2 regions of the Streptomyces sp. NPDC101191 genome follow, and region 1 is predicted to be linked to the other one. Evidence: riboswitches for the same ligand, from Rfam matches in the RefSeq annotation. Region 1 holds a riboswitch; the other holds the start of a gene.

Region 1 (10,198 bases):
CCGCCTCCAGGAACTCGTGGTAGATGCCGCGCTGGACCAGGGCGCGGGAGGGGCACGTGCACACCTCGCCCTGGTTGAGCGCGAACATCGTGAAGCCCTCCAGGGCCTTGTCGCGGAAGTCGTCGTCCGCCGCCCACACGTCGTCGAAGAAGATGTTCGGCGACTTGCCGCCCAGCTCCAGGGTGACCGGCTTGATGTTCTCCGCCGCGTACTTCATGATCAGCCGGCCCGTCGACGTCTCGCCCGTGAAGGCGATCTTCGCCACGCGGGGGGAGGAGGCCAGGGGCTTGCCCGCCTCCTCGCCGAAGCCGTTCACGATGTTGACGACGCCCGGCGGCAGCAGGTCGGCCACCAGGCTCATCCAGAAGTGGACGGAGGCCGGCGTCTGCTCGGCGGGCTTCAGGACGACCGCGTTGCCCGCCGCCAGGGCGGGCGCCAGCTTCCAGACGGCCATCAGGATCGGGAAGTTCCACGGGATGATCTGCGCGACCACGCCCAGCGGCTCGTGGAAGTGATAGGCGACGGTGTCCTCGTCGATCTCGCTGAGCGCGCCCTCCTGGGCGCGCAGCGCGCCCGCGAAGTAGCGGAAGTGGTCGATGGCCAGCGGGATGTCGGCGGCCAGCGTCTCGCGCACCGGCTTGCCGTTCTCCCAGCTCTCCGCGACCGCCAGCGCCTCCAGCGACGCCTCCATGCGGTCCGCGATCCGGAGCAGGACCTGGGCGCGGTCCGCGGGAGGCGTGCGGCCCCAGCCGGGTGCCGCCGCATGCGCCGCGTCGAGCGCGCGCTCCACGTCCTCCTCGGTGCCGCGGGCCATCTCCGTGAACGGACGGCCGTCGACCGGGCTCGGGTTCTCGAAGTACCGCCCGCGGGCCGGCGCGACGTACGCACCACCGATCCAGTGGTCGTAGCGGGCAACGTACGACATGGGCGAACCCTCGGTACCTGGTGCGGCGTAACGGGTCATGAGCATGGCCTCCCTCGGACCGCGCCCGCCGTCCCTGGCCGGCGCTCAGCGGCGAGTGTGCGCCGCCCGACGTTGCAACCCCGTTGCACCCGAGGTCAGTTCGGCGTCGAGAGCGGCCAGCCCGGCCCGCGCGACCGCGGCCCGGTCCGCCGGCACCGCCATGGCCAGCGCCCGCCACACCGGCAGGTCGTCCTCGCCCCACGCGCTGTACGCCCAGTCCGCGAGCAGCCCCGGGTCCCCCCGGTCCACCAGGGCCGCCCGCAGCCGCCCGGCGAGCCGCTCGCGCAGCCGCACCACCCCCGGTGCCCGCGAACCGGGCAGCAGGGGGCCCGCGTAGCCGGCGAGCGCCGTCGCCAGCGCCCCGGAGGCCAAGCGCCGGTCCACGGTCGCGAAGTCCGCGTCCACGTCCTCCGTCAGCCGGTAGGGGCGCGAGGCCAGCAGCTCCGCGCCGAGGATGCCGCGCAGCCGGGACAGTTCCGCCCGCAGCGTCACCGGGGTCACCGACTCGTCCTCGTAGAGCAGGGTGAGGAGCTCGTCGCCGCCGATCCCCTCCGGCCGGTGCGCCAGGACCACCAGGATCTCGCTGTGCCGACGGCTCAGCCGCAGCCGCCGTCCCGCGAGGTGCAGCAGCGCCTCGTCCCTGCCGAGTGCCGTGAGCCGCGGCCGGCCGGTGGCGGGCGGGGCGGGGGAGATGAGGGCGAGCTGCGACTCGGCGGCCCGCGCCACCGCCTGCACGAACGCCAGGCTGTGCGGGTGGGCGAGCCCGTCCCCGCCGGTGATGTCCACCGCCCCGAGCAGGCGACCGCTGTGCGGGTCGTGCACCGGCGCCGCCGCGCAGGTCCACTCCCGCACCGGCCGTCGGAAGTGCTCCGCCGCACACACCTGCACCGGCCGGCCGACGGCGAGGGCGGTCCCCGGCGCGTTCGTCCCGGCCGCCGTCTCGGACCAGCGCGCCCCCGCGACGAAGTTCATCCCGCGCGCCTTCCGCAGCGTGCCCGGATGCCCTTCCACCCACAGCATCCGCCCGGCCGCGTCGCACACGGCGAGCAGGTGCTCGCCGTCCCGCGCGTACGCCCCCACCAGCTCGCGGATCAGCGGCATCACCGCTGCCAGCGGATGGCCCTCCCGGTGCCCGGCCAGCTCCTCCTCGTCCAGCTCGACCCGCGCCGCGCCGTCCGGGCTCACCCGCGCCCTCTCGGAGCGCCGCCACGACTCGGCGACCAGCGGCCGGACGGGCGCCTGCGCCGGCCGCGCGGCCGTTCCGGCCCGGCCTCGACCCACCGGGAACGCCTCGTGCGCCGACCGCACAGCGGCCCGCCCCGTTCCGGTCCGTGTACCGGTTTTTGCCCTGACATCTCCGGGATTCCCGGTGTCGCCCGTCGCCCCGGCCTCTTGCGCTCCGGTCCGTGTCGTACCGGTTCTCGCCCTGGCCTCTCCCGTTCCGGTCCGTGTCGTACCGGCTTCCGCCCCGGCTCCTCCCGCTTTCCCGGTGTCGCCCGTCGCTCCGGCCGCTCCGGCGGCTCCCGCCGTCCCGGCGGCTTCCGTGCCTGCCGCCCATCCGTCGCTCAACTCGGCCTCCCCGGCGAGGTCGTTCGTCACATGGGCGTCATCGTCGTGCCCCCGCGGCCCGTCGACAAGCCGCCGGACAGGCCCGCGCACGCGCCCTGACCGGTACCGGCCGGACCCGGTCACGTACAGTGGTGCCCGGGCCGTGACTGGCGCTTGAGGTGGATCACCACCGGGGAGCGGCCCGGCGGACGCGCGGCTCCCGCGTGAACGTGTCGCAGCCGTGCGCCTGGGCGAACCACCGTTCCTCGACGACGCCCAGGAGTGGCCCATGTCCACCAGCACCGCACGCCTCATGGACGGCACCGCGCTCGCCCGCCGCACGGTCGAGGAGACCGCCGTACGCGCCGCCGAGATCACCCGCCGCACCGGCGTCACCCCCTGCCTCGCGACCGTCCTCGTCGGCGCCGACCCGGCCTCCGTCACGTACGTCAAGATGAAGCAGAACCGCTGCGCGAAGGCCGGAATCCGCTCCCAGCACGTCGAACTGCCGGCCGAGACGACGACCGAGGAGCTCGTCGCCGCGATCAGCGCCCTGTCCGCGGACCCCGAGGTCCACGGCATCCTGCTCCAGCACCCGGTCGGCCCGCACATCGACGAGCGCGCCGCCTTCGAGGCCATCGCACCGGAGAAGGACGTCGACGGCGTCACCATGGCCTCGTTCGCCGCCATGGGCTTCGGCCTCCCCGGCTTCGAGTCCTGTACCCCCGGCGGCATCATGCGGCTGCTCGACGCGTACGACGTCGAGCTCAGCGGCAAGCGCGCCGTGGTCGTCGGACGCAGCGCCATCCTCGGCAAGCCGGCCGGCCTGCTGCTCCTCGGTCGCGACGCCACCGTCACCTACTGCCACTCCCGCACCACCGACCTCTCCGCCGCGATCCGTGAGGCCGACATCCTGGTCGCCGCCGTCGGCAAGCCGCAGTTCATCAAGGGCGAGGACATCAAGCCCGGCGCGGTCGTCATCGACGCCGGCTACAACCCGGGCAACGTCGGCGACGTCGACTTCGACAGCGCCGCCGAGCGTGCCTCCCTCATCACGCCCGTCCCCGGCGGCGTCGGCCCGATGACCATCGCCGTGCTGCTCGCACAGACCGTCGAGGCGGCCGAGCGCCAGCTGGGCCTGTAGGCACACGTGCGGCGGGCTCCGGGTCTCGTGCGAGCAGCGGGATTGTCACGGTTCTGTACGAGCGGCGACCAACTCACCGGTATCGCTCGCCACACGCGCGCAGGCGGGCGACCCTGAATCCCATGCTCCGCCCGTCGACGGAAACCCCGTCCCGCGACGCCCGGCCACCGAGACGGCCGGGCGTCGTCGTCCTGCCGGTCGCCGCACTCGCCGCGATCCTCGCCCTGTCCGTCGCCGTCACCGCACACGGCGGTGGCGGTCCGGGCGACGGCGACGTGCGCGGCGCGCCGTCCGTACCGGCCGTGACCGGGTCCGACACGCCGGACGCGTCGGACGGCGACGCCGCTGACGCGGAGTCCTCCGGCGGGCCGGGGCAGCAGCCCTCCGCCCAGGGCGAGAGCCCCTCTCCGCTGCCCACCCGCACGGCCCGCCGCACCGCGCCACCCGGTACGGATCCGGACCCCACGGGCACGCCGGCCCCGGGCTCGCCCACCGCCTCCGCCGAGCCCTCCGGCACCGTACGCCCCCGGCCGACCGCCACCCGGCGCGGCGCGGCGACGCCCGCCCCGACGCCGTACGACGGACTGCGTGTCGGCGCCTGCTTCGACATCGACCGCGACGCGCTCGGCACCGTCGTCCGCCGTCGCTGCGACACGCCGCACGACGCCGAACTCGTCGCCCGGCTCCGCCTCTCCGGCCGTTTCGCCGACGACCGTGCCGTCCGGGACGCGGCGGCCGCCCTCTGCCGGGGGCCGCTGCGGGTCAAGGCCGCCGACCAGCCGCTCGGCACCCGCTGGACGACCTTCGTCCAGTATCCTTACCGCACCAGCTATCTCCTCGGCACGGACACGGTCGCCTGCAGCCTGGCCGTCCCGTCCGGCACGGGCCGGAAGCTGACGTCGCGCCTGCAGTGACGTCGGCACGGGCCGGAAGCTGACCTCGCGCCTGCAGTGACGCCGGCACGGGCCGGAAGCTGACCTCGCGCCTGCAGTGATGCCGGCCGGGCCGCCCGCCCCCGAGGGGGTGCCCGACCCCGCCCCCCCGAGGAAGTGGCCGACCCCGCCCTCCCGAGGAAGTGCCCCGCCCCTCCCGTCCCGCCCTCGCCTACGGCGCCACCCGCACCGCCCCGGCCGCCAGTGCCGCCGCCGGGTCGTGTTCCGCCGGGCCCGCCGGGGCCCAGCGGTCGTGCTCCCTGCGGTAGGGCCACCACCGGCCGTCCTCGCCCAGGCGGAGCTGGGTGTCCGAGCCGACCACCGTCCAGTGGGTTGCGCGGCTCCGGTGGAGGGCGGGGCGCTCGTCCTCCTCCCAGGACTCCGCCAGACGGGCCTCGGCGCGCCGGAGGGCCTCGGGGCTCGGGGTCCACTCCTGCTCCAGGACCGCCAGGGCGGCCGGACCGCCGAACCGCCAGGCGCGTACGGCGAGGTCGAGGCCCGCACGCGTGCGCCCGGAGCCCTCGGCGAGGCGGCTCGTGATCCACGAGGCGGGGGCGCCGGCGGCGAGTCGTACCGCGTCCTGAGCAGCCGTCAGCGGCGGTTCGCCGGGCGTGGCCGCGCCGGAGAGCAGGCGGTGTGCCCGGGCCGCGGCGTCCGCGGCGAGGAACTCCAGGGCCGTCGGGTCGATTCCCGGTTCCGGGTCGGTGTCCGTGTCGAGGGACGGCGGCTCGCCCGGAGCCGCGGGCGCGGCCGGCGGGGCGGGCAGCGGCGGCAGGATGTCACGTGCCGCGAAGGCCTCCGCGGCGGACACGCCCGAACCGGCCCGCGCGGCGTCGCCGGGGTGCGGCGCGCCGTGCGTCTCCTCGACGCCCGCCGCACGCGCCGCGCTGCGCTCCTGCAGCGCCTCGACGACCGCCCGCTCCCCGCGCCCCCGCATCAGCAGGAGTACGAACGGGTCCTGGTCGAGCAGCCGCGCCATCTGGTAGCACAGGGCCGCCGTGTGGGGGCAGTGGTCCCAGGCCTCGCAACCGCACTGCGGCTCCAGATCGCCGATGCCCGGCAGCAGTTCGATCCCGGCCGCCGACGCGTCCTCGACGAGGTGGGGCGGCATCTCCCGGTCGAGGAGGGCCGCGATGTGTCCGGCGCTGTCGGCCGCGAGGTCGACGAGCCGGTCCCACTCCTCCTCGGACAGCTCCTGGAGCAGCACGTCGCTGCGGTGGGCCGTGCCGTCCCGGTCCTGCACCACGGCGGTGATCCGGCCCGGCCGCACCGACACCGCGCCGACCGCCCCGGCCCGCGCGTGTCGCCGCCCCGCCTTCAGCTGCCGGCCGTCGAGGGCCGTGTCCTCCAGAGCCTTCAGCCACGCCTGGCCCCACCAGGTGCGGGCGAAGGCACCGCCCTGTACCGGCGGCAGCGCCGCGAAGGTCCGCTCCTCGGCGTTCCCGTTTCCGTTGCCGTTTCCGCTCATCGTCCGTCCTCCCCACGCAGGCGCACCAGTTCGGCAAGCTCGCTGTCGGTCAGCTCCGTGAGGGCCGCCTCGCCCGAGCCGAGTACCGAGTCCGCGAGCGCCCGCTTGCGCTCCAGCATGTCCGCGATCCGGTCCTCGATCGTGCCCTCGGCGACCAGCCGGTGGACCTGCACCGGCTGCGTCTGCCCGATCCGGTACGCCCGGTCGGTGGCCTGTGCCTCGACGGCCGGGTTCCACCAGCGGTCGTAGTGCACGACATGACCGGCGCGCGTGAGGTTGAGGCCGGTGCCCGCCGCCTTGAGGGACAGCAGGAAGACCGGGACCTCGCCGTCCTGGAAGCGGGCGACCATGGCCTCGCGTGCGGCGACCGGCGTGCCGCCGTGCAGGAACTGGGTCGGCACGCCGCGCGCCGCCAGATGTTCCTCCAACAGCCGGGCCATCCCCACGTACTGCGTGAAGACGAGCACGCTCGCGCCCTCCGCGAGGATCGTGTCGAGGAGCTCGTCGAGCAGCTCCAGCTTGCCCGAGCGGCCGCTGATCTGCGGTCGGTCCTCCTTCAGGTACTGCGCGGGGTGGTTGCAGATCTGCTTGAGCCCCGTGAGCAGCTTGACCACCAGGCCGCGCCGTTCCATCCCGTCGGCCTCGGCGATCGCGGCCAGTGTCTCGCGCACCACCGCCTCGTAGAGCCCCGTCTGCTCCTTCGTGAGCGCGACGGCGTGGTCGGTCTCGGTCTTGGGCGGCAGCTCGGGCGCGATGCCCGGATCGGACTTGCGCCGCCGCAGCAGGAACGGCCGTACGAGCGCGGCGAGTCGCGCCGCCGCGCCCGGGTCGGCGCCGCCCTCGACGGCGGAGGCGTATCGCGTACGGAACGCGCCGAGTCCGCCGAGCAGGCCCGGGGTCGTCCAGTCGAGGATCGCCCACAGCTCGGACAGGTTGTTCTCGACCGGCGTGCCCGAGAGCGCCACCCGCGCCTTCGAGCCGATGGTGCGCAGGGCGCGCGCGGTCGCCGAGTACGGGTTCTTGACGTGCTGTGCCTCGTCCGCGACGACCAGCCCCCAGGGCACCTCGGCGAGACGGGCGGCGTCCAGCCGCATCGTGCCGTACGTGGTGAGGACGAAGCCGCTGTCGGCGAGGTCGCCGTCGGTGCCGGCGCCCGCCGTCAGTCGCTCCAGAGTGCGTGACGCGCCGTGGAAGCGCCGCACGGGTGTGCCCGGCGCGAACCTCTCGATCTCCCGCTGCCAGTTGCCCATCAGGGAGGTGGGGCAGACCACGAGGGTCGGCCCGGCCGTCGCGGGGTCGCTCCGCCGGTGGAGGTGGAGCGAGATCAGGGTGATCGTCTTGCCCAGGCCCATGTCGTCGGCGAGACAGCCGCCGAGCCCGAGCGAGGTCATCCGGTGCAGCCAGCCGAGGCCGCGCAGCTGGTAGTCGCGCAGTGTCGCGGCCAGGGCGGCGGGCTGGGCGATCTCCTGTTCGCCGCCCTCGGGGTCGGCGAGCCGTGCCCGCAGCCGCTCCATCCAGCCGGTCGCATGGACCTCGACCGGGCGCCCGTCGATCTCGGTGCTGCCGGTGAGGACGGCGCCCAGCGCGTCGACCGCGGTGAGTTTGCGATCCTGTTGCTCGCGGGCGCGGCGCACCTCGTCCGGGTCGACGAGCACCCACTGGTCGCGCAGCCGCACGAGCGGGCGCCCCGCCTCGGCGAGCCGGTCGAGCTCGGCGCGGCTGAGCTCCTCGTCGCCGATCGCGAAACGCCAGTTGAAGGCGAGCAGGGCGTCGGCGGACAGGAAGGACGGCAGGGCGTCGCCCCGGTCGCGGGATCCGGCCCCGGCGCCGTCCCGGTCGGGCGGGCCGATCACCGCGCGGGCGGTGAGGCGGTGCGCGAGTTCGCGCGGCCAGTGCACGCGGACGCCACAGGCGGCGAGCGCTCGGGCGGCCGGGCCGAGGAGTTCGGCGATCTCCTCGTCGGCGAGGTCGACGGCGTCCGGCACGGCGGCCGTGAGCAACGGGGACAGCGGCGGCCACGCACGCGCCGCCCGGCGCAGCGCGAGCAGTGCGTCCATCCGGGCCCGCGCGCCGAAGGCGGCCCCGGCCGGAGTCGTACCCGCCCACACCTCGGCGGCGTCCGCGACGAGGGCCGGGTCGGCGGCGCCGTGCATCTGCAGGACCACGCGGAAGGCGGGGGCGGAGGCGTCGTCGTACTCGCCGGCCACCTCGTAGGCGGTGGCCCCGTGGGTCTCCTCCGTCACGCCGGCCGCCCCGTCCGCCATCAGCTCGACGCGCAGCGACAGCCGTACCCCGGCGTCGTGGCCCGCCGCCACGTCCGCCGCCCAGGCACGTTGGTGCGGGAGGGCCTGCGGGGCGTGGTGCTCGTCGGCCGCGAAGGCGGGCCCGCCGGCGGCCAGCGGGGCGGCCGGAGTGCGTGGCAGGGTGTCGGCCACGGCGTCGGCGAACGCCCTGAGCAGGAGCTCGGGTTCGGGCAGCAGCGGGCCGCCGTCCTCGGCCGGTTCCGGCAGCGGTACGGCGTGGGCGGACGGCGGCATGGAGGCGGCGAGGTCGCGCAGCGCGGACAGTTCCTCCGGGCCGAGCGGCCCGACCCGCCAGGCGTCGAGATCGTCCGCGGTGAGACCCGGCAGCAGCAGGCCCCGGGCGACCAGGTCGAGCGCGAACAGCGAGGCCGCGCCCCAGAAGGCCGCCGAGGGCGTGGCGTCCCCGGCGAACCGGGCCCGCGCGAGGACGGGCAGGGCGTCCCGTACGGACAGCAGGAGCGCGGGGACGGTGACGGTCCGGACGTCGTCGTCGACGACCGTCAGCGCTGCGGGCGTCTCGTCGGCGGCGGGCGGTGTGTCGAGAGGGGCGTCGGGAGACCAGAAGGCGATCCGCCCCGCGCGGGGCGGATCGGCGGGCAGGAAGAGGGTGGAGCGGCGGGCGAGTTCATCGGGGCGGAAGGAGGACGAGGGCGACTGCGACAACGCATTCCTCAAATTTGACTACTAGGCCGAGCGGCCGAGGGTACAGGAACCCGACCCGTCACGCGTGCCTTGGAGACGTGATCCACGTCACGCGTCGTCAGTGGGTGCGCAGAGGGGTGGGGAAGGCCCCACCACCGCCCCTGGGGCGCCCCCCGAAGCGGTCCGGGTGGTGACGCCATGGCCCCGGACGATCACCGATCCGTACGTTTCATGGAGCCGGCGCGGCACGCGCGACGGCCTCTTCCACGGACACTTCCACGGACCCCGGAGACCGCCATGCCCCAGGCCACCGCGACGCTCACCGCGCCTCCCGCCGCAGACCCGGGCGGTCGCCCCGGTCCCGCCCGACGCCCGGGCGGGAACACCCGGGGGAAGGGCGGCGGCAGCGAGTTCGCCCCGCTCCTGCGCACCGTCAAGGAGCAGGGCCTCCTCGAACGCCGCCCCGGCTGGTACGCCCGCGGCATCGTGGCCAACCTCCTCGGTCTCGCCGCCGTGTTCGCCGGCCTCGCGTTCATCGGCCCCTCCTGGTGGGCCCTGCCGCTCGCCCTCCCGCTCGCCCTGTTCTCCGCACGCGCCGCCTTCGTGGGCCACGACGCCGGCCATTCCCAGATCACCGACCACCGCAGGCTCGGCCGGATCATCCAGCTCGTCCACGCCAACCTGCTCCTGGGGATGAGCCGGGAATGGTGGAACGACAAGCACAACCGCCACCACGCCAACCCCAACCACCTCGAGAAGGACCCGGACGTCGCCGCCGACGTCCTCGTCTTCGCCGCCCACCAGACCACCGACCGCACCGGACTGCGCCGCTGGCTCACCCGCCACCAGGCCTGGCTCTTCTTCCCGTTGACCACCCTGGAGGGCATCGCGCTCAAGGTGTACGGCATCCAGGCCCTGGTCTCCCGGACCGGCCCCTACCGCACCCGGGGCGAACGCCTCGTGGAGGGCGCCCTGCTCCTCGCGCACCTGGCCGGCTACGCGACCCTGCTGCTCACGCTGCTGACCCCGCTCCAGGCCCTCGTCTTCGCGCTGCTCCACCAGATGCTGCTCGGCGTCCACCTGGGCATGGCCTTCGCCCCCAACCACAAGGGCATGGAGATGCCCGACGCCCACCCGGACGGCGACTCCTGGGGCCACCTCCGCCGCCAGGTCCTCACCTCCCGCAACATCCGGGGC
Region 2 (10,198 bases), on a different contig from region 1:
CTCCGGGCGGGCGGGAGGCGGCTAGTGAGTGGTGGGGCTAGTGGGTGGTGGTCGGCTCGTCGACCGGGCTGCCGCCCTGAGCCGGTACGGCGGGGACCGTGGCCGTACGGCCGCTGCCGAACTCGTAGTCGTACAGCTTCCGCCACACCTCGTCGGCGCCCTGCTCGTACAGCGCGAAGGAACTGCAGGTCCACTCGGCCCCGTAGTCGGCCAGCTCCTCGAAGGCGCGGTCCATGGCCGCCTCGGAGATGCCGTGCGCGACGGTGACGTGCGGGTGGTACGGGAACTGGAGCTCGCGCGGGACCGGGCCGGCCGCGTCCCGGATGCGCTGCTGGAGCACGTCGCAGCCCTCGGCGCCCTCGACGAGCTTCACGAAGACGACCGGGGAGAGCGGCCGGAAGGTGCCGGTGCCGTCGAGCCGCATCGTGAAGGGGTCGCTGAGCGCGGCGAGGCCGGCGAGGTGCGCCTCGATCTCGGGCAGGCGCTCCTCGTCGACCTCGGTGGGCGGGAGGAGGGTGACGTGGGTGGGGATGCCGTGCGCGGCGGGGTCCCCGAAGCCCGCGCGCCGCTCCTGGAGCAGGCTGCCGTGAGGCTCCGGGACCGCGATCGAGACGCCGATCGTTACGGTCCCCACGTCGTTCTCCTCCGTCGTCCGTCGAAACGTGTGTGGTGGTACAGCCGCCAGTGTGCGGCCTGCACCGCCCTTTCGGCCAGGGGCCTCGGACCCCGTGCCCGGCTCAGTGCTTGGCGGGCAGGAAACCGATCCGCTCGTAGGTCTGCGCCAGGGTCTCCGCGGCGACCGCGCGGGCCTTCTCCGCGCCCTTGGCCAGGACCGAGTCCAGCGTCTCCGGGTCGTCCAGGTACTCCTGGGTGCGGGTCCGGAAGGGGGTGACGAAGTCCACCATGACCTCGGCCAGGTCGGTCTTCAGGGCGCCGTACATCTTGCCCTCGTAGCTCTTCTCCAGGTCGGCGACCGACGTGTCGGTGAGCACGGACATGATGGTGAGCAGGTTGGAGACGCCGGCCTTGTTCGCCGGGTCGAAGCGGATGACCGTGTCGGTGTCGGTGACCGCGCTCTTGACCTTCTTCGCCGTCGTCTTCGGGTCGTCGAGCAGGTTGATCAGGCCCTTGGGGGTGGACGCCGACTTGCTCATCTTGATCGCCGGGTCCTGCAGGTCGTAGATCTTCGCCGTCTCCTTGAGGATGTACGGCGCCGGGATCGTGAACGTCTCGCCGAAGCGCCCGTTGAAGCGCTCCGCGAGGTCGCGGGTGAGCTCGATGTGCTGGCGCTGGTCCTCGCCGACCGGGACCTGGTGGGCCTGGTAGAGCAGGATGTCGGCGACCTGGAGGATCGGATACGTGAAGAGGCCGACGGTCGCGCGGTCGGCGCCCTGCTTCGCGGACTTGTCCTTGAACTGCGTCATGCGGGAGGCCTCGCCGAAGCCGGTGAGGCAGTTCATGACCCAGCCGAGCTGGGCGTGCTCGGGGACGTGGCTCTGGACGAAGAGGGTGCAGCGCTCGGGGTCGAGGCCCGCGGCGAGCAGCTGGGCGGCGGCGAGCCGGGTGTTGGCGCGCAGCTCGGCCGGGTCCTGCGGGACCGTGATCGCGTGCAGGTCCACGACCATGTAGAAGGCGTCGTGGGATTCCTGGAGAGCCACCCACTGGCGCACGGCGCCGAGGTAGTTGCCGAGGTGGAACGAGCCTGCGGTGGGCTGGATTCCGGAGAGCACACGAGGTCGGTCAGAGGCCATGCTCATCATTCTCTCAGGTGTGGGAACCGATCCCCGACTGCCGGTGTATCAAAGGTGTGAGGACGCGGGAGGGGGGCCTGGTCGAGGACGAGGCCGCGGTGATCGCACGCGTACGCGCCGGGGACCCGGAGGCGTACGCGGAGCTGGTTCGTGCTCATACGGCGGTGGCGCTGCGGGCGGCGGTGGCCTGCGGGGCGGGCGGCGACGCCGAGGACGTGGTCCAGCAGGCCTTCTTCAAGGCGTATCGCTCGCTGGGGCGGTTCAAGGACGGGGGCTCGTTCCGGCCGTGGCTGCTGAGCATCGTGGCCAATGAGACGAGGAACACACTGCGCGCGGCGGGCCGGCAACGGGCCGTGGCGGGGCGGGAGGCGGAGCTGCTCGCGGGCGAGCCGCTGATACCGGAGGGCGCGGACCCGGCGGTGGCGGCGGAGGAGGACGAGCGGCGCAGACGGCTGCGGGCGGCGCTCGACGCGCTGGGCGAGGAACAACGCCAGGTGGTGGTGCACCGCTACCTGCTGGAGCTGGACGAGGCGGAGACGGCCGAGGCGCTCGGCTGGCCGCGCGGGACGGTGAAGTCCCGGCTGAGCCGGGCGCTGAAAAGGCTGGGGACGACGCTGAAGGGAGGTGACGAGCATGGCTGACGGCGGGGAGCTCGGCCTGGAGCGGGAGCTGCGGGAGCTCGGGCGGTCCCTGAGGGTGCCGGAGGTGGACGGGGAGACGATGGCCGAGCGGGTGCTCGCGCAGCTCCTGGCCGAGCGGGTTCCCGCGCCGGCGCCGCCGCCCGACCGGTGGCGGTGGCTGCGGCTCCGCTGGAAGGCACTGGTCGCCTCGCTCTCCGGGCTGCTCATGGTCGTGGTGCTCACTCCCCCGGTGCGGGCGTCGGTCGTGGAGTGGCTGGGCTTCGGCGGGGTCGACGTGCGGTACGAGCCGGGGGCGCCGCTCCCGGCGGGCAGGGCGGCCGTCCCGGGTTGCCCGGATCCGGTGCCGCTCGTGGAGGCGGGCCGCCGGGCCGGCTTCGCGCCGCCGATACCCGGGGTGCTGGGGCCGCCGGACGCGGTGACGGTCACGGGTGCGCAGCCGCGCGGGGTGGTCGGCCTGTGCTGGCGGACGGCGAGCGGGCGGACGGTCCGGCTGGACGTCTTCCCGGCCCGGCTGGACCTCGGCTTCGCCAAGCAGGTGCGGGTCCAGCCGCAGTGGGCATCGCTGCCGGACGGCACGGAGGCGTACTGGTTCGCCCGGCCCCACGCCCTGACCTTTCCGATGACGGACGCCTCGGGGACGGTGTGGACCCACTCGGTACGCCCGGCGGGCCCCACGCTCCTGTGGACGAGGAGCGGGGGCACCCTGACGCTCCGTCTGGAGGGCATACCCGACCGGACGGAGGCGCTGCGGGTCGCCGCGTCCGTCCGGTGAGTCGGGTGGGCCGGGAACCCGGTCCGGAGACCGGGGCCGGCCCGTGGGCGGGGACTCGGTCGGGAGGCCAGGTCCCGGCCCGCGGGCGGGAACCCGGTCCGCAGACCGGGACCGGCCCGTGAGCGGGAACCCGGCCCGCAGACCGGGGCCGGCCCGTGAGCGGGAACCCGGTCCGGAGACCGGGACCGGCCCGTGAGCGGGAACCCGGTCCGGAGACCGGGACCGGCCCGTGAGCGGGAACCCGGTCCGGAGACCGGGGCCCGTGGGCCGGGGCCCCTGGGTCGGGAGCCCGGCGGAACCGGGGATCCGGCCGGACGCCCCGGCCCGGGCCCGGGGCTCTCCGGGACGGGGTGTCCGGTGGCTCCGGAGGGTGTCAGACCGGCAGGCCCGGGGCCGGGAAGGCGTTCATGAGGTCGGCGACCTCGGCGCGGATCACGGTGAGGGCGTCCTCGTCGCCCTTGCCGGCGGCGGCGACGGCGCGGTCGATCCAGTCGGCGATCTGCGGCATGTGGGAGACGCCGAGGCCACGGGAGGTGAGGGAAGGGGTGCCGATGCGGACGCCGGAGGGGTCGAAGGGCTTCCTGGGGTCGTAGGGGACGGTGTTGTAGTTGACGACGATCCCGGCCCGGTCGAGGGCCTTGGCGGCGACCTTGCCGGGGACCTCCTTGGAGGTGAGGTCCATCAGGATCAGGTGGTTGTCGGTGCCGCCGGAGACCAGGTCGAAGCCGCGGGCGAGCAGCGCCTCGGCGAGGGCCCGGGCGTTGGCGACGACCGCGTGGGCGTACGCGCGGAAGGAGGGCCGGGCCGCCTCGCGCAGGGCGACGGCGATGGCGGCGGTGGTCTGGTTGTGCGGGCCGCCCTGGAGGCCGGGGAAGACGGCCTTGTCGAGGGCCTTGGCGTGCTCCTCGCGGGACATCAGCATGGCGCCGCGCGGGCCGCGCAGCGTCTTGTGGGTGGTCGTCGAGATCACGTCGACGTGCGGCACCGGGGACGGGTGGGCGCCGCCCGCGATGAGGCCGGCGATGTGGGCGACGTCGGCGACGAGCACGGCGCCGGTCTCGCGGGCGATCTCGCCGAAGGCCGCGAAGTCGATGGTGCGGGGCAGCGCGGTGCCGCCGCAGAAGATCACCTTCGGGCGCTCGGCGAGGGCGAGCTCGCGGACCTGGTCGAAGTCGACGAGCCCGCTGTCCTGGCGCACGCCGTACTGGACGCCGCGGAACCAGGAGCCGGTGGCGGAGACGCCCCAGCCGTGGGTGAGGTGGCCGCCCATGGGCAGGGCCATGCCCATCACGGTGTCGCCGGGCCGGGCGAAGGCGAGGTAGACGGCGAGGTTGGCCGGGGAGCCGGAGTAGGGCTGCACATTGGCGTGGTCGACGCCGAAGAGCGCCTTGGCGCGCTCGACGGCGAGGGTCTCGACCTGGTCGATGTTCTGCTGGCCCTCGTAGTAGCGGCGGCCGGGGTAGCCCTCGCTGTACTTGTTTTGCAGCACGGTGCCGGAGGCTTCGAGGACGGCGGCGGAGACGTAGTTCTCGCTGGGGATGAGCCGCAGGGTCTCGGCCTGGAGCCGCTCCTCGGCGCCGACGAGCGCGGCGAGCTCGGGATCGGTGGCCGAAAGGGCGGGGTGGTGGGCGGGAAGTCCCGCGGAGGGGAGGGGAGCGTCCGCGTGGTGGGCGGGAAGTTCGGCGTACCGGCCGGGAAGGGTCATGGCGTTCCTCAGGGCAGGGGCCCCGGTGCGGCTGCCCTGCGGCACCACACGGGACCTGTTCGGTCGTCCCGTGATGCCCAGGCGGGCGGCACCTCGTGTGGTCTGCCGCGCACGGCTCCCCCGGGGTTCGTTCCCCGTTCGCCAGTCGCCGCGCGTGTTTCCAGACTAGCGGGCGCGCCGACACGCAGGTTTCCCCGTCCGGCATCCGAGCGACGATAAGAAAAGGGAGCCACACCCGCCCCAGGCCGCAGGACGAACGGAGATCCCGTGTCGAGAACGCAAGACGAGATCGCTTCCGCGGACGCGCACAGCGCCCACAACTACCACCCCCTCCCCGTGGTCGTCGCCTCTGCCGAGGGAGCGTGGATGACCGATGTCGAGGGGCGCCGCTTCCTCGACATGCTCGCCGGCTACTCGGCGCTCAATTTCGGCCATGGCAACCGGCGTCTGCTCGATGCCGCCCGGGCGCAGCTGGAGCGGGTGACGCTGACGTCGCGCGCCTTCCACCACGACCGCTTCGGGGAGTTCTGCGCGCGCCTGGCCGAGCTGTGCGGCAAGGAGATGGTGCTGCCGATGAACACCGGCGCGGAGGCGGTGGAGACGGCGGTGAAGACCGCCCGCAAGTGGGGGTACGAGGTGAAGGGCGTGCCGGACGGGCACGCGAAGATCGTCGTCGCGGCCAACAACTTCCACGGCCGCACCACGACGATCGTCAGCTTCTCCACGGACCACGAGGCCCGCGACCACTACGGCCCCTACACGCCGGGCTTCGAGATCGTGCCGTACGGCGACCTGACCGCGCTGGAGACGGCGGTCACCGAGAACACGGTGGCGGTGCTCCTCGAACCGATCCAGGGCGAGGCCGGGGTCCTGGTCCCGCCGCCCGGGTACCTGCGCGGGGTGCGGGAGCTGACGGCCCGGCGGAACGTGCTCTTCATGGCGGACGAGATCCAGTCGGGCCTGGGGCGTACGGGCCGGACCTTCGCGTGCGAGCACGAGGGCGTGGTGCCGGACGTCTACATCCTGGGCAAGGCGCTCGGCGGCGGCGTGGTGCCGGTGTCGGCGGTGGTCGCGGACCGGGACGTCCTCGGCGTGTTCCGCCCGGGAGAGCACGGCTCGACCTTCGGCGGCAACCCGCTGGCCTGCGCGGTGGGGCTGGAGGTCGTCGCGATGCTGCGGACCGGTGAGTACCAGCAGCGGGCGGCCGAGCTCGGCGAGCACCTGCACGCGGAACTGGGCCTGCTCGTGGGCGGCGGCGCGGTGGAGGCGGTCCGGGGGCGCGGTCTGTGGGCGGGTGTGGACATCGTCCCGGAGAAGGGCACGGGACGGCAGATCTCGGAGAAGCTGATGGAACGCGGCGTCCTGGTGAAGGACACCCACGGCTCGACGATCCGGATCGCCCCGCCGCTGGTCATCGGCAAGGAGGACCTGGACTGGGGGCTCGAGCAGCTGCGTGCTGTGCTCTCGGACTAGGACACGGCCCGGGTCCGCGGCGACCCCGTACCGCCGCCTCCGCTCGCGCCGCAGGCCCCGGCGCCGCCGAGGTGCGAGACCCGGCCCACCCCTCCGGCACCGCCGAGGTGCGAGACCCGGCCCGCCCCTTCCGGAGCGGCGACGCTCCGGAAGGGTGGGTCACGGCGGAAGCCCCGCGCCGTTGCGGGCTGCTCCGGCCGTGGTCCCGCAGCGGGGCTACGCCCGGAGCGGCCCGGCGACCGCACCCGGCCGGAGCCGCGCCCGCTCGACCGTGCCACCCGCCGGCCCCGCCCGCCCCGCCGGCCCCGCCCGCCCCGCCTGCCGCGACCGGCGGGGGGCCGGCGGGGGCCGAAACGCCGTGCCCCTTCGTCGCCCTCAGAGGATGACGTGCGGGATGAAGCGGGCGTACTCGTCCGTGATCGGGCCCGACGACTCCCTGATCCCGAGTCCCGCCGCCTCGTCCCCGACGGTCCACGCGCCGAGCACCACCCGGTTGCCGTCGAAGTCGGGCAGCGGGGCCGACTCCTGGTAGCAGCAGGGCTCGTCGACGCGCGACACCGGGGCAGCGCCCGGCTCGTGGATCGTGACGCCCGCGCCCTCGCGCCCGAGCAGCGGCTTGGAGACGTAGCCGGGGCCGCCGGCGGCGGCGAGCTCGCGCGGGCCGTCGAGGTAGGCGGGCAGCAGGTTGGGGTGTCCGGGGTGCAGCTCCCAGAGGATCGCGAGGAGTGCCTTGTTGGAGAGCAGCATCTTCCAGGCCGGCTCGATCCAGCAGGTGGTGCCCGTGCCGCCGCCGTTGTCGAGGGTGTCGAGGACGTGCGGCCCGAAGCGGTCCGTGGTGAGCCACTCCCACGGGTAGAGCTTGAAGCAGGCGCGGATGAAGCGGAGCCGGTCGTCGACGAAACGCCCGGCGATCCGGTCCCAGCCGATCCGCTCCACCGACAGCGCCTCCGTGGCGAGACCGGCCTGCTGGGCGGTCTCGCGCAGATACGCGACGGTCATCAGGTCCTCGCCGAGCTCGTCGCCGTCGGAGTGGACGAAGTGGACCGGGCTGCCGGGCGGCAGCAGGTGCGCCTGGCGCTTCCAGGCGTCGACGAGCCGCTCGTGCAGGGAGTTCCACTGGTCGGCGCCGGGGAAACGCTCTTCCATCCAGAACCACTGCGGGCTCGCGGCCTCCACGAGGGAGGTGGGCGTGTCGGCGTTGTACTCCAGCATCTTGGCCGGGCCCGTGCCGTCGTACCGGAGGTCGAACCGCCCGTAGAGGGTGGGTAGTTCGGCTCTGCGGCGCCACGCCTCCGCGACCCGCGACCGGACCCGGGGGTCGGTGATCCCGAGCTCCGCGAACCGGTCCTTCTCCACGATGTGCGCGGCGGCCGCGAGGCACATGGCGTGCAGCTCCTCGACGACCTCCTCCAGGGCCTCGACCTCGGGGAGGGTGAAGGAGTAGTACGCGCTCTCGTCCCAGTAGGGGCGCAGCGAGTCGTCGGGGTAGCGGGTCAGCGGATAGATCAGCCCCTGCTCCTCGACCGTCTGCTGCCAGCCGGGGCGGGGCTCGATGGTGTGGCGCCGCACGGGGGATCAGCCGCCGGAGGAGGAGTGGTGGCCGCCGAAGCCACCGCTGTCGACGGCGGACCTGTCGAAGCTGCCGCCACTGACCTTGCCGCTGCTGGAGGAGCCGCCGTAGTAGTAGCGACCGCCGTGGGAGCTGCTGCCGTCGCCGTCACCCCCGGACTCGCACTGGTAGTCCGGGAGTTCCTTGTACGTCACGGGGTCGATGCACCGGCGGTCGGGCTCGGAGCCGCACGCGGTCAGGGTCGCCGCGAGCATGCTCACGCCGCCGAGTATCACCGTGCCGGACCTCAGTCTGCGCATCGCCTTTCCTCCCCTGTCCGCCCCGGCGTCTGCCCGCGCCTGGTTGCGACCGCACAGTGTAGGCCCGGTCTGGCCACGTGGCCGATCCCCGTCGCACTAGAGTCCCTTTCGTGCTCCTTGGGATGATGTGCGCACTGGGTTCCGCGCTCTGTTTCGGCGCCGCGTCGGTGCTCCAGGCGATGGGTGCCCGGGCTGCCGAGCCCGGCTCCGGCGGCGGGGTCGACGTCACGCTGATGTGGCGGGCGCTGCGGCAGTGGCGGTACGTGGCCGGGCTCGGCCTGGACGGGTTCGGTTTCGTGCTGCAGATCGTCGCGCTGCGGACGCTGCCGATCTACGCGGTCGGGGCGGCGCTCGCGGCGAGTCTCGCGGTGACGGCGGTGATCGCCTCGCGGGTCCTCAGGGTGCGGCTGCGCCGCGTCGAGTGGGCGGCCGTCGGCCTGGTCTGCCTGGGGCTCGCCATGCTCGCGCTCGCCTCCGGCAAGGAGGGCCACGAGGACGTCGGGGAGGGCCTGGGGTGGGGGCTGCTCGTGGCGGCGTTCGCCGTCCTGCTGGTCGGCGCGGCGGCGGGGCGCCTGCCGGAACGGCCCCGGGCGCTGACGCTCGGTCTGGCGGGCGGCGTGGGCTTCGGGGTGGTGGAGGTCGCGGTCCGGCTGATCGACTCGGTGGACTTCACCAACCCCGCGCTCTACGCCCTCCTGGTCGGCGGCGGCGCCGCGTTCCTCCTCTACACCTCCGCCCTCCACAGCGGCGCGGTCACCACGGCGACGGCCGGACTCGTCCTGGGCGAGACGATCGGCCCGGCGATCGTCGGCGTCGCGTGGCTGGGCGACCGCACCCGCGAGGGCCTCTCCTGGCTGGCCTTCCTGGGCTTCGCGATCGCCGTCGCGGGCTCGCTGACGCTGGCGCGGTTCGGCGAGGCGCCGTCGACCACGGACGTGGCGCCCGCCGAGTGACGGGAACCGACGCGGACCGAAGGCCCCGTGGGCCGCGTCCCCTCGCGTCAGCCGGGCTCGCGGTGTCCGGCCCCTGATCCGGAGTGGTCCGAAGGACACGACCTACGACACGACCTACGGGAGGACCCGGCACAGCGCCTCCAGGACGCCCGACCAGGCGCTGTCCGGTGGGGTCGCGTAGCCGACGACCAGGGCGTCCCTCGTCGGCGGGGTGGCGGGGTGGCGGAAGTCGTCCAGCCCGGTGAGGGCCAGGCCCTGGAAGGCGGCGGAGCGGACGACCGCGGCCTCGGTGCCCGCAGGGAGTTCGAGGACGGCGTGCAGCCCGGCCGCGATGCCGCTGACCCGCGTCTCCGGGGAACGCGCGGCGACGGCCGCCACCAGCTGGTCGCGGCGGCGCCGGTAGCGCAGGCGCATGGCACGCACGTGCCGGTCGTACGCGCCCGAGCGGAGGAACTCCGCGAAGGTCAGCTGGTCCGTCACGCTCGACACCCAGTCCACCGCCCCCTTCGCCGCCGCCACCTCGTCCACGAGGTGCTCCGGGAGGACCATCCAGGCCAGCCGGAGCCCCGGCGCGAGGGACTTGCTGGCGGTGCCGAGGTAGACGACCCGCTCCGGGTCGAGCCCCTGGAGCGCGCCGACCGGCTGCCGGTCGTAGCGGAACTCCCCGTCGTAGTCGTCCTCCAGGATCAGTCCCCCGGCGGCCCGCGCCCAGTCGACGGCCGCCGCCCGCCGGTCGGGATGGAGCGCGCCGCCCATGGGGAACTGGTGGGCGGGCGTCATCAGGACCGCTCCGACCCCGTTCCCCAGGGTGCCCAACTCCTCCGTCCGCGTGCCGCGTTCGTCGAAGGGCAGGGCCGGGATCCGCAGGCCCGCCCGTTCGAGCAGCTCCCAGTGGATGTCGAGGCCGTAGGAGTCGACCGCCACCTCGCGCACCCCGCGGGCCCGCAGCACCTGGCCCATGAGCATCAGGCCGTGCACGAACCCGGAGCAGATCATGATGCGTTCGGGCCGCGCGTACACGCCCCGCGCCCGCG

The links. Region 1 has a riboswitch for ZMP and ZTP ahead of ACIRQF_RS02785 (bifunctional 5,10-methylenetetrahydrofolate dehydrogenase/5,10-methenyltetrahydrofolate cyclohydrolase). Riboswitches for the same ligand answer to the same signal wherever they lie in the genome.
Region 2: another riboswitch for ZMP and ZTP. It lies ahead of glyA (serine hydroxymethyltransferase); the one in region 1 lies ahead of ACIRQF_RS02785 (bifunctional 5,10-methylenetetrahydrofolate dehydrogenase/5,10-methenyltetrahydrofolate cyclohydrolase).

Annotation. Positions count from the first base shown of each region.
Region 1 is NZ_JBIWOU010000001.1:597,986-608,183, reverse strand. It holds gene ACIRQF_RS02795 (aldehyde dehydrogenase family protein) at 1-964, opposite strand, end outside; gene ACIRQF_RS02790 (GAF domain-containing protein) at 1,010-2,272, opposite strand; ZMP/ZTP riboswitch at 2,666-2,772, shown strand; gene ACIRQF_RS02785 (bifunctional 5,10-methylenetetrahydrofolate dehydrogenase/5,10-methenyltetrahydrofolate cyclohydrolase) at 2,802-3,656, shown strand; gene ACIRQF_RS02780 (hypothetical protein) at 3,779-4,570, shown strand; gene ACIRQF_RS02775 (SWF or SNF family helicase) at 4,761-6,056, opposite strand; gene ACIRQF_RS02770 (SNF2-related protein) at 6,053-9,022, opposite strand; gene ACIRQF_RS02765 (acyl-CoA desaturase) at 9,299-10,198, shown strand, end outside.
Region 2 is NZ_JBIWOU010000005.1:83,100-93,297, forward strand. It holds gene ACIRQF_RS20165 (2'-5' RNA ligase family protein) at 38-634, opposite strand; gene trpS (tryptophan--tRNA ligase) at 738-1,751, opposite strand; gene ACIRQF_RS20175 (RNA polymerase sigma factor) at 1,808-2,392, shown strand; gene ACIRQF_RS20180 (hypothetical protein) at 2,385-3,164, shown strand; gene glyA (serine hydroxymethyltransferase) at 3,538-4,869, opposite strand; ZMP/ZTP riboswitch at 4,938-5,028, opposite strand; gene rocD (ornithine--oxo-acid transaminase) at 5,137-6,342, shown strand; gene ACIRQF_RS20195 (glutathionylspermidine synthase family protein) at 6,718-7,911, opposite strand; gene ACIRQF_RS20200 (hypothetical protein) at 7,918-8,211, opposite strand; gene ACIRQF_RS20205 (hypothetical protein) at 8,334-9,164, shown strand; gene ACIRQF_RS20210 (PLP-dependent aminotransferase family protein) at 9,279-10,198, opposite strand, start outside.